DNA from 2 places in the Streptomyces sp. CNP082 genome. Region 1 is predicted to be linked to the other one. Evidence: riboswitches for the same ligand, from Rfam matches in the RefSeq annotation. Region 1 holds a riboswitch; the other holds the start of a gene.

Region 1 (4,406 bases):
CGGCGAAGTGCGCCATGTCGACCATCAGCAGCGCGCCGACCTCGTCGGCGATCCGGCGGAAGCCGGCGAAGTCGAGCTGCCGCGGGTACGCCGACCAGCCGGCGATGATCAGCTTGGGCCGCCGCTCCTTGGCCAGCCGCTCGACCTCGGCCATGTCGACCAGGCCGGTCTCGGCGTCCACGTGGTAGGCGGCGACGTCGTACAGCTTGCCGGAGAAGTTGATCCTCATGCCGTGGGTCAGGTGCCCGCCGTGGGCCAGGTCCAGGCCGAGGATCGTGTCGCCGGGCCCCAGCACCGCGAACATCGCCGCCGCGTTCGCCGACGCGCCGGAGTGCGGCTGGACGTTCGCGGCCTCGGCGCCGAAGAGCGCCTTGACGCGCTCGCGGGCCAGCTCCTCGGCGACGTCGACGTGCTCGCAGCCGCCGTAGTAGCGGCGGCCGGGGTAGCCCTCGGCGTACTTGTTGGTGAGGACCGAGCCCTGCGCCTCCAGCACGGCGACCGGGGCGAAGTTCTCCGAGGCGATCATCTCGAGGGTGGACTGCTGGCGGGTGAGTTCGGCGTCCACGGCGGCGGCGACCTCGGGGTCGACCTCGTGGAGCGAGCCGTTCAGAAGGGACATGGGACCTTCCGTGGGAAAGGACGGACGCGGGCGGTCGGGGGCGGGCGCGGCTGCGGCGGCGGAGCGCGGCCCGGAGTTCACCTCGCGGCGGAGTTCACCTCGCGGCGGGGCTCAGCTCGCCGGGCAGCTCAGGTCGCGGTGAACGCGGTGTACTCGTCGGCGGACATCAGGCCGTCGGCCTCGGCCGCGACCCGCACCCTGAACAGCCAGCCGTCGTCGAACGGACCCGAGTTCACCAGCGCCGGGTCGGCCACGACGTCCTCGTTGGTCGCCGTGACCTCGCCGGTCACCGGCGCGTAGAGGTCCGAGACGGACTTGGTCGACTCCAGCTCGCCGCAGGGCGCGCCCGCGGTGACCGTGTCACCGACGTCCGGGAGCTGGACGAAGACGACGTCGCCGAGGGCGTTCGCGGCGTGGGCGGTGATGCCGACGGTGGCCACGCCGTCGTCGGCGGCCGTGATCCACTCGTGTTCCTTGCTGTAGCGCAGGTGCTCAGGGTTGGTCATGAGGGCGATTCTCCAGGATCGGGACGTGGGTGAGGTGCAGGGGCGCTCGTGGCACGCTCAGGCGCGCTGGTAGAAGGGCAGTGCGACGACCTCGTACGGCTCGTGGCTGCCGCGGATGTCGACGCCCACGCCGGTGGCCGCCGCGGACCCCGGCTCGGCGTGCGCGGCGTCCACGTACGCCATGGCGATCGGCTTGCCGAGGGTGGGGGAGGGGGCGCCGGAGGTGACCTCGCCGATCCGCTCGCCGCCGGCCACCACCGCGTACCCCGCACGCGGCACCCGCCGGCCCTCGGCGACCAGGCCGACCAGCACCCGCGGCGGCTCGGCCGCGGCGCGCTCGGCGGCCCGCGCGAGCGCCTCGCGGCCCACGAAGCCGCCGGGCTTGTCGAGCTTGACGACCCGGCCGAGGCCGGCGTCGAAGGGGGTGAGCGCGGTGGACAGCTCGTGCCCGTACAGCGGCATGCCGGCCTCAAGACGCAGGGTGTCGCGGCAGGAGAGGCCGCACGGCACCAGGCCGTCGTCCGCACCGGCGGCGGTCAGCGCATCCCAGACGGCGACCGCGTCCGCGGGGCGGACGAACAGCTCGAAGCCGTCCTCGCCGGTGTAGCCGGTACGGGCGATGAGCGCGTCGGCGCCGGCGACGGTGCCGGGCAGGCCCGCGTAGTACTTCAGGCCGGCCAGATCCGCGTCGGTGACCCGGCCGAGGACGGCCGGCGACTTCGGGCCCTGCACGGCGATCAGGGCGTACGCGTCCCGGTCGTCGCGCACCTCGGCGCGCGGGAAGCCGGCGGCGCGCTCGGTGACGGCGTCCAGCACGGCCTGGGCGTTGGCGGCGTTCGCGACGATCATGTACTCCTCGTCCGCGAGCCGGTAGACGATCAGGTCGTCGACGATGCCGCCGTCCTCGCGGCAGATCATCGTGTACCGGGCGCGGCCGGGGCGAACCGCGGAGAGCCGGCCCACCAGGGCGTAGTCCAGCAAGTCGGCGGCCTGGGGGCCGGTGACGGTGATCTCGCCCATGTGGGAGAGGTCGAAGAGGCCGGCGCGGGTGCGCACCGCGACGTGCTCCTCGCGCTCGCTGCCGTAGCGCAGCGGCATGTCCCAGCCGGCGAAGTCGGTCATGGTGGCGCCGAGGGCGCGGTGCGTGGCGTCGAGCGCGGTACGGCGCGGTGCAGGGCTCTCAGTGGTCATCGTCAGGCTCCCGGACAGGGGGTGGTCGTGTCCTCCCCATCTGTCATCGGAACCTGAGAGGTTCGCCACGATCCCGCGGGAGCGTGGCTTGCACCTTGGGTGGGGCGGCACCGGCACACGGCTGTGCTCCAGAGCGCTGCCCGCTTTTCAGATCTGCCTCGCCCGCGCGGTGACGGGGCCTGAGAGATTCAAGGGAGGACTTGCTCCTTCGGCGCCCGGTGCGATGAGGCACCGGGACTCTCCCGCGCGGGTTCGAACGGCCGGTATGCAGTTGGCGGGCCCCATCATTGCACGCGGCCGGCGATAGCGGGACGGCGCGAAGAACTGGGAGACCGGCTTCCGCCGCTCAGGTGCCGTCAATGGCTTCGGCTGCTTCCGTGGCGTCCTTGTCGAGCCCCGCCGCTGTTGCCAGGCTGGTGGGGGGCAAGCGGCGGCGGTGCAGGGCGTGGGAGGCAGCGTGACGGTGGAGCAGGCGGCCTCCCGGGAACGGCTCCGCTATCCGGCGGGGGACATCGTCGTGGTCTCCGGGCTGCCGGGCAGCGGCAAGAGCACGCTCATGCGGCGTACGCAGCCGCCGGCGGCGCTGCTCATCGACTCGCAGTACGTGCGCGAGCGCTGGGCGCGGAAGCTGGGCGGGCGGCTGCCGTACGCCGTGTACCGGCCGCTGGTGCGCATCGACCACTACGTGCGGCTGCGCCTGGCCGTCCGCGCCGGCGGCAGCCTCGTCGTGCACGACTGCGGCACGCTGCCCTGGGTGCGCTGGTGGCTGACCAGGCAGGCCAGGCGGTACGGGCGCGGGATGCACGTCGTGGTGCTCCACGTGCCGGCCGACGTGGCGCGCGAGCGGCAGGAGCGGCGCGGGCGCTCGGTGTCGCGCTACGCCTTCGCCCGGCACCGGTGGGCGCACCGCAGGCTGCTGGACCGGGCGCGGGCCGGCCAGCCGGCGCCGGGGTGCGACTCGGTGCTGGTGCTGGACGGACAGGCGCCGGGGGCGCCGCGCTCGATCAGCTTCGGCTGAGCCCGCCGGTCAGCTTCGGCTGAGCCCGCCGGTCAGCTTCGGCCGAGCCCGCGCCTTCGCCCGCGGGCGCGTGCAGCGGTTAGGGTGCCGACGTTCCTCCCGAAGAGAGTTGGCTGGTCCCGATGAGCTTCGACTACCGCTCCCCGCAGCCCCCCGCGACGGGCGGCTTCCCCGGCAACGAGCTGGAGGAGGTGCTCGCCGCCTCCCTCGGCAACCCGCAGGCCGCCCCGCGGCTGCTGGAGGTGCTGGGCCGCAGCAGCCTGTGGGTGCCGCTGCCCCAGGGCGGCGGGCCCGACAGCACGTCGCTCGGCGTGCCGACGACCGACATCGGCGGGGCGCTGTACGTGCCGGTGTTCTCCTCGCAGGAGGAGTTCCTGCGGGTAGCCGGCTCCCACCTGTCGTTCACCGTCGCGCCGGCCCGCGAGTTCGCCCGCGGGCTGCCGCCCCAGGTCGGCATCGCGGTCAACCCGGGCGGCACGGTCGGCGTGCCGCTGCCGCCGGCGGCGGTGGCGGAGCTGTGCCGGGACCGCGGGTCGCTGCGGCTGCCGGGGGAGGTGCGCGGCGGCCGGGTGCGGCTGTTCACCCCGGACTGGCAGGACGATCCGGTGGACTTCCTGGCCGCGGCCCGGGAGGAGTTCGAGCAGATCGGGGTGGTGCGCAGCGCACGCCGGGGGCTCGCGAGCGTGGAGGGCGGTCCGGAACAGCTCTACATCGGCGTCGACATGCTGGACACGTACGACGAGAGCAAGCAGGCGGCGGTGGCGGCGCTGGGCCGGGCGCTGGGCACGCAGCCGGTGCCGTGGAAGGTGCAACTGGTCTTCCTCGACGCCGCGGTGGACCCGGTGATCACCTGGATGCGGGCCAAGGTTGAGCCGTTCTACATCCGGGTCGGCTGACGCGGTGAGGCTCTAAGCTGGTTTGATGACCTTTCGGGCATACACGCGTGCCCGGAAGCGGCGGCGGCCGGGAGGAAGGGTTGGGGCCCAGGGTGAACGGGGGCGCGAGCGGGGGTGCGCCGGGAGCGGGCGTGGACCAGTTGGTCCGCCAGATGGCTCCCGGCAGGTACGACGCG
Region 2 (4,406 bases), on a different contig from region 1:
GCGACGAGCCCGCCGGGCCCCGTGTACAGCACCGGGAAGTGCGGCTCCAGCCGCTTGGCCACGTAGTTGGCGCCCAGCACCGCGACCTGGCTGGCCCGGCGCAGACCGCCCTCGCCCATGAGCTTCATGTACGCCCACGAGATCGGCAGGATCCCGGCCGAGCCCCACGGCGCCGCCGAGACCGGGCCGACGCCCGTCTCGGGGCCCGCGGCGGGCTGCAGGGGGTGGTTCGGCAGGTACGGGGCCAGGTGCGCGCGGACGGCGACCGGGCCGACGCCCGGACCGCCGCCGCCGTGCGGGATGCAGAACGTCTTGTGCAGGTTCAGGTGCGAGACGTCGCCGCCGAACTTCCCCGGCCCGGCGAGGCCGACGAGCGCGTTGAGGTTGGCGCCGTCCACGTACACCTGGCCGCCGGCTGCGTGCACCGCGTCGCAGATCTCCGTGATGTGCTCCTCGAACACGCCGTGCGTCGAGGGATAGGTGACCATGAGCACGGCCAGCTCGTCGCCGTGCTGCTCGATCTTCGCGCGCAGGTCGTCCGCGTCGACCTCGCCGTTCTCGGCGGTCCTGACGACCACGACCTTCATGCCGGCCATCACCGCGGAGGCGGCGTTGGTGCCGTGCGCGGAGGACGGGATGAGGCAGACGGTGCGGTGCTCGTCGCCGTTCGCACGGTGGTACGCCCGTACGGCCAGCAGGCCCGCCAGCTCGCCCTGCGAGCCGGCGTTGGGCTGCAGGGAGACCTTGTCGTAGCCGGTGACGGCGGCCAGCCCTTCCTCCAGCTCGCGGATCAGGGTCAGGTAGCCCTCGGCCTGGTCGGCGGGCGCGAAGGGGTGCAGGCCGGCGAACTCCGGCCAGGTGACGGCCTCCATCTCGGCGGTCGCGTTGAGCTTCATCGTGCAGGAGCCGAGCGGGATCATGCCGCGGTCCAGCGCGTAGTCCCGGTCGGCCAGCGTGCGCAGGTAGCGCAGCAGGGCGGTCTCGGAGCGGTGGCGGTGGAAGACGGGGTGGGTCAGGTACTCGTCGGTGCGCAGCAGCCCGGCGGGCAGCGCGTCTGCGGTCGCCGCGTCCAGCGCGTCCACGTCCTGGCCGGTGACGCCGAAGGCGTCCCAGACGACGGCCAGATGGTCGCGGACGGTGGTCTCGTCGCAGGTGACGCCGACGTGGTCGGCGTCGGCGAGGCGGAGGTTGACGCCGGCGTTGCGCGCGCGGGCGGTGACCTCGGCGGCCCGGCCGGGGACGCGGACGGTGACGGTGTCGAAGAGCGCGTCGTGGACCACGTCGGCGCCGCCGGCCTTCAGGCCCGCGGCGAGTATCGCGGCGTAGCGGTGGGTGCGCCGGGCGATGGCCGCCAGGCCCTCGGGGCCGTGGTAGACGGCGTACATCGAGGCCATCACCGCGAGCAGCACCTGCGCGGTGCAGATATTGCTGGTGGCCTTCTCGCGGCGGATGTGCTGCTCGCGCGTCTGGAGGGCCAGCCGATACGCCTGCGCCCCGTCCGCGTCCCTGGAGACGCCGACGAGCCGCCCGGGCAGGCTGCGCGCGAACTTCTCGCGGACGGACATGTAGCCGGCGTGCGGCCCGCCGAAGCCCATGGGGACGCCGAAGCGCTGGCTGGAGCCGACCGCGATGTCCGCGCCGAGCGCCCCGGGCGAGGCCAGCAGGGTCAGCGCCAGGAGGTCGGCGGCGACGGTGACGACGGCGCCCAGCTCGTGCGCCTGCTCGATGACGGGCACGAGGTCGCGTACGGCACCGGAGGCGCCCGGGTACTGCAGCAGCACGCCGAAGACGCCGCGCTCCGCGACCTCGGCGGGGATGCCGCCGGCCAGGTCCGCGACGACGACCTCGACGCCGGCCGGCTCGGCGCGGGTGCGCAGCACCGCGACGGTCTGCGGCAGGGTGTCGGCGTCGACCAGGAAGACGCCGTCCTTGACCTTGCCGACGCGCCGGGACAGCGCCATCGCCTCGGCGGCAGCCGTGCCCTCGTCGAGCAGCGACGCGCCCGCGGTGGGCAGCCCGGTGAGGTCGGAGACGACGGTCTGGAAGTTGAGCAGCGCCTCCAGCCGGCCCTGGGAGATCTCCGGCTGGTACGGGGTGTACGCCGTGTACCAGGCGGGGTTCTCCATGACGTTGCGCAGGATGACCGGCGGCGTGTGGGTGCCGTGGTAGCCGAGGCCGATCATGGACGTCAGCACCTCGTTGCGGGCGGCCAGGCCGCGCAGCTCGGCCAGCACCTCGGCCTCGGAGCGGGCCTCGGGCAGCGCGAAGGCGCCGGTGCCCTTGATCGAACCGGGCACGGCGGCCTCGGTCAGCTCGTCCAGCGAGCCGTAGCCGACCTGGGCGAGCATCTTGTCCCGGGCGCCCGCGTCCGGGCCGATGTGGCGCTGCTCGAATTCGGTGCCGCGCTCCAGGGCGGAAAGCGGGATGCGGCGGGCGTTCGTCTCGGACGGATCAGACAACGGGGCCTCCTGGTCGCGCGGACCTTCGCGGATGCCCATGGGCCGGGCACCCGTACGGCCTCCCCCTCTGTCATCCGGACCTGAGAGCTTCACCGGTACGCCCTGACTGGGCGCGAGCCGGCTTGCACCGTCGGTGAGGGAAGGCCGCGCGGCGGCCCGCCCTGCTTTCCAGAGTGACCTCGTCCGTGCGGTACGGGGGCCTGAGAGATTCCGGGGAGGAGTTGCTCCTTCGGCGCCTCCGGCTGGCGGTCGGAGGACTCTCCCGCACGGGGTCTGCAGCCACGGTCAGGGTACCAGCGCACGCCCCCGCGCTTCCCGGCGCGGGCGCTCCCCCGGTGCGCCCGGGCGGCGCCCGCCGAGTGGCCGCGGGGCGCATTGTGCCGTTACGTGGAGGGCAGCGGAGCTGTGACGAGACGTGGGAGGCACCGTGCAGACCGACATCGACCCCCGGAGCCTGATCGGCGTACGCGCGTACGACAGCGACGGCGGCAAGCTCGGGACCGTCGACGAGGTGTACCTCGACGACGCCACCGGCGCCCCGCAGTGGGCGGCCGTGCGCACGGGCCTGTTCCACCGCGACGCGTTCGTGCCGCTGGGGCCGAGCGAGCTGGCCGACGAGGGCCTGCGGGTGCCGTTCGACCGGGCGCTGATCAAGGACGCGCCGGACTTCGGCGTCGGCCGGCACCTCTCCCCCGCGCAGGAGCTCCAGCTCTACCACCACTACGGCATGGCGCTGCCGCCCGACGTCGCCAAGAACCACCCGAACCACCAGCCGCGGCCGTCGCAGGACCGGGACTTCGGCGAGGTCGCCGGCTCCGGCGACTGATCAGCCGCCGGGCGCCAGCGGCAGCGGGTCCGCCGGCTGCAGCGCCGGGTCGTCGGCGGCGAACGTACGCACCCGCCCGGGCGCCGAGCCCGGCACCTCGAACCGCACGGTGACCCGGCCGACGCCGCTGCCCTGCACCCAGCCGGGGCCGTACTCGGCGTGCCGTACGTCCCGCCCCGGCAGCCAGCGCGGAGCAGCCGGCTCCGGCGCCGCGGGGGCCGGGGGCGGGGCCGGCTCAGGCGGCGGCAGCGCCACCGGGCCGTCGGCGTCCACCGGCCCGTGCTGCGCCTCCGGCGCCTGGCCGGCCTGCGCGAACAGGTCCTCCTGCGTGAAGTCCGCCAGCCCGCTGACGCCGACGCCCAGCAGCCGCACCCCCGCGGTCGTCTCCACGCTGTCCAGCAGCCGCAGCGCCGCCTCGGTGACCACGGCCGGGTCGTCGGTGGGGCCCCGCAGGGTCTCGGAGCGGGTCAGGGTGGAGAAGTCGTACCGCCGGACCTTCAGGACCACCGTGCGGCCGGAGCGCCCCGCGCCGCGCAGCCGCGTCACGCACCGCTGCGCCAGCCGCTCCACCTCCGTGCGGATACGGATCCGGTCGGTGAGGTCGACGTCGAAGGTGTCCTCGACGGAGACGGACTTGGTGTCCCGGCCCGCGACCACCGGCCGCTCGTCCAGACCCAGCGCCATCACATGGATCCCGGTGCCGTGCGCCTTGCCCAGCAGCCGCACCATCTCGTCCTCGCCGGCGTCGGCGATCTCCCCGACCGTGGTGATCCCGGCCCGGCGCAGCGCGTCCGCCGTCGCCGGGCCCACGCCCGGCAGCGTACGCACGCTCATCGGCCCCAGCAGCGCCCGCTCGCCGCCAGGCGGGACCACAACCAGGCCGTCCGGCTTGGCCAGCTCGGAGGCGACCTTGGCGAGCATCTTGGAGGCGGCGAGCCCCACGGACCCGGTCAGGCCCGTGGCGGCGCGGATGTCCGCGCGCAGCCGGCGCGCCACGCCCCGCAGCGCCGCCTCCTCGGCGGGCGTGCCGCCGGCTTCGAGGTCGACGAACGCCTCGTCCAGGCTCAGCGGCTCCACCAGCGGCGACAGCTCCCCGAGCAGTGCCATGACCTGGCCGCTGA

Evidence for each region. A riboswitch is a leader RNA that binds a small molecule or an ion and turns the genes downstream of it on or off. The one in region 1 is predicted to bind glycine.
Region 2: it holds a riboswitch for glycine, as region 1 does, so the genes downstream of both, gcvP (aminomethyl-transferring glycine dehydrogenase) here and gcvT (glycine cleavage system aminomethyltransferase GcvT) in region 1, are expected to answer to the same signal.

The regions. Positions count from the first base shown of each region.
Region 1 covers NZ_JCANSZ010000003.1:266,603-271,008, reverse strand. Annotated here, with positions in the region: gene glyA (serine hydroxymethyltransferase) at 1-619, opposite strand, end outside; gene gcvH (glycine cleavage system protein GcvH) at 748-1,125, opposite strand; gene gcvT (glycine cleavage system aminomethyltransferase GcvT) at 1,183-2,316, opposite strand; glycine riboswitch at 2,474-2,571, opposite strand; gene B124_RS04085 (AAA family ATPase) at 2,774-3,334, shown strand; gene B124_RS04080 (enhanced serine sensitivity protein SseB) at 3,457-4,230, shown strand; gene B124_RS04075 (enhanced serine sensitivity protein SseB C-terminal domain-containing protein) at 4,362-4,406, shown strand, end outside.
Region 2 covers NZ_JCANSZ010000009.1:112,901-117,306, reverse strand. Annotated here, with positions in the region: gene gcvP (aminomethyl-transferring glycine dehydrogenase) at 1-2,459, opposite strand, end outside; glycine riboswitch at 2,638-2,734, opposite strand; gene B124_RS10930 (PRC-barrel domain-containing protein) at 2,875-3,285, shown strand; gene B124_RS10925 (DNA polymerase IV) at 3,286-4,406, opposite strand, start outside.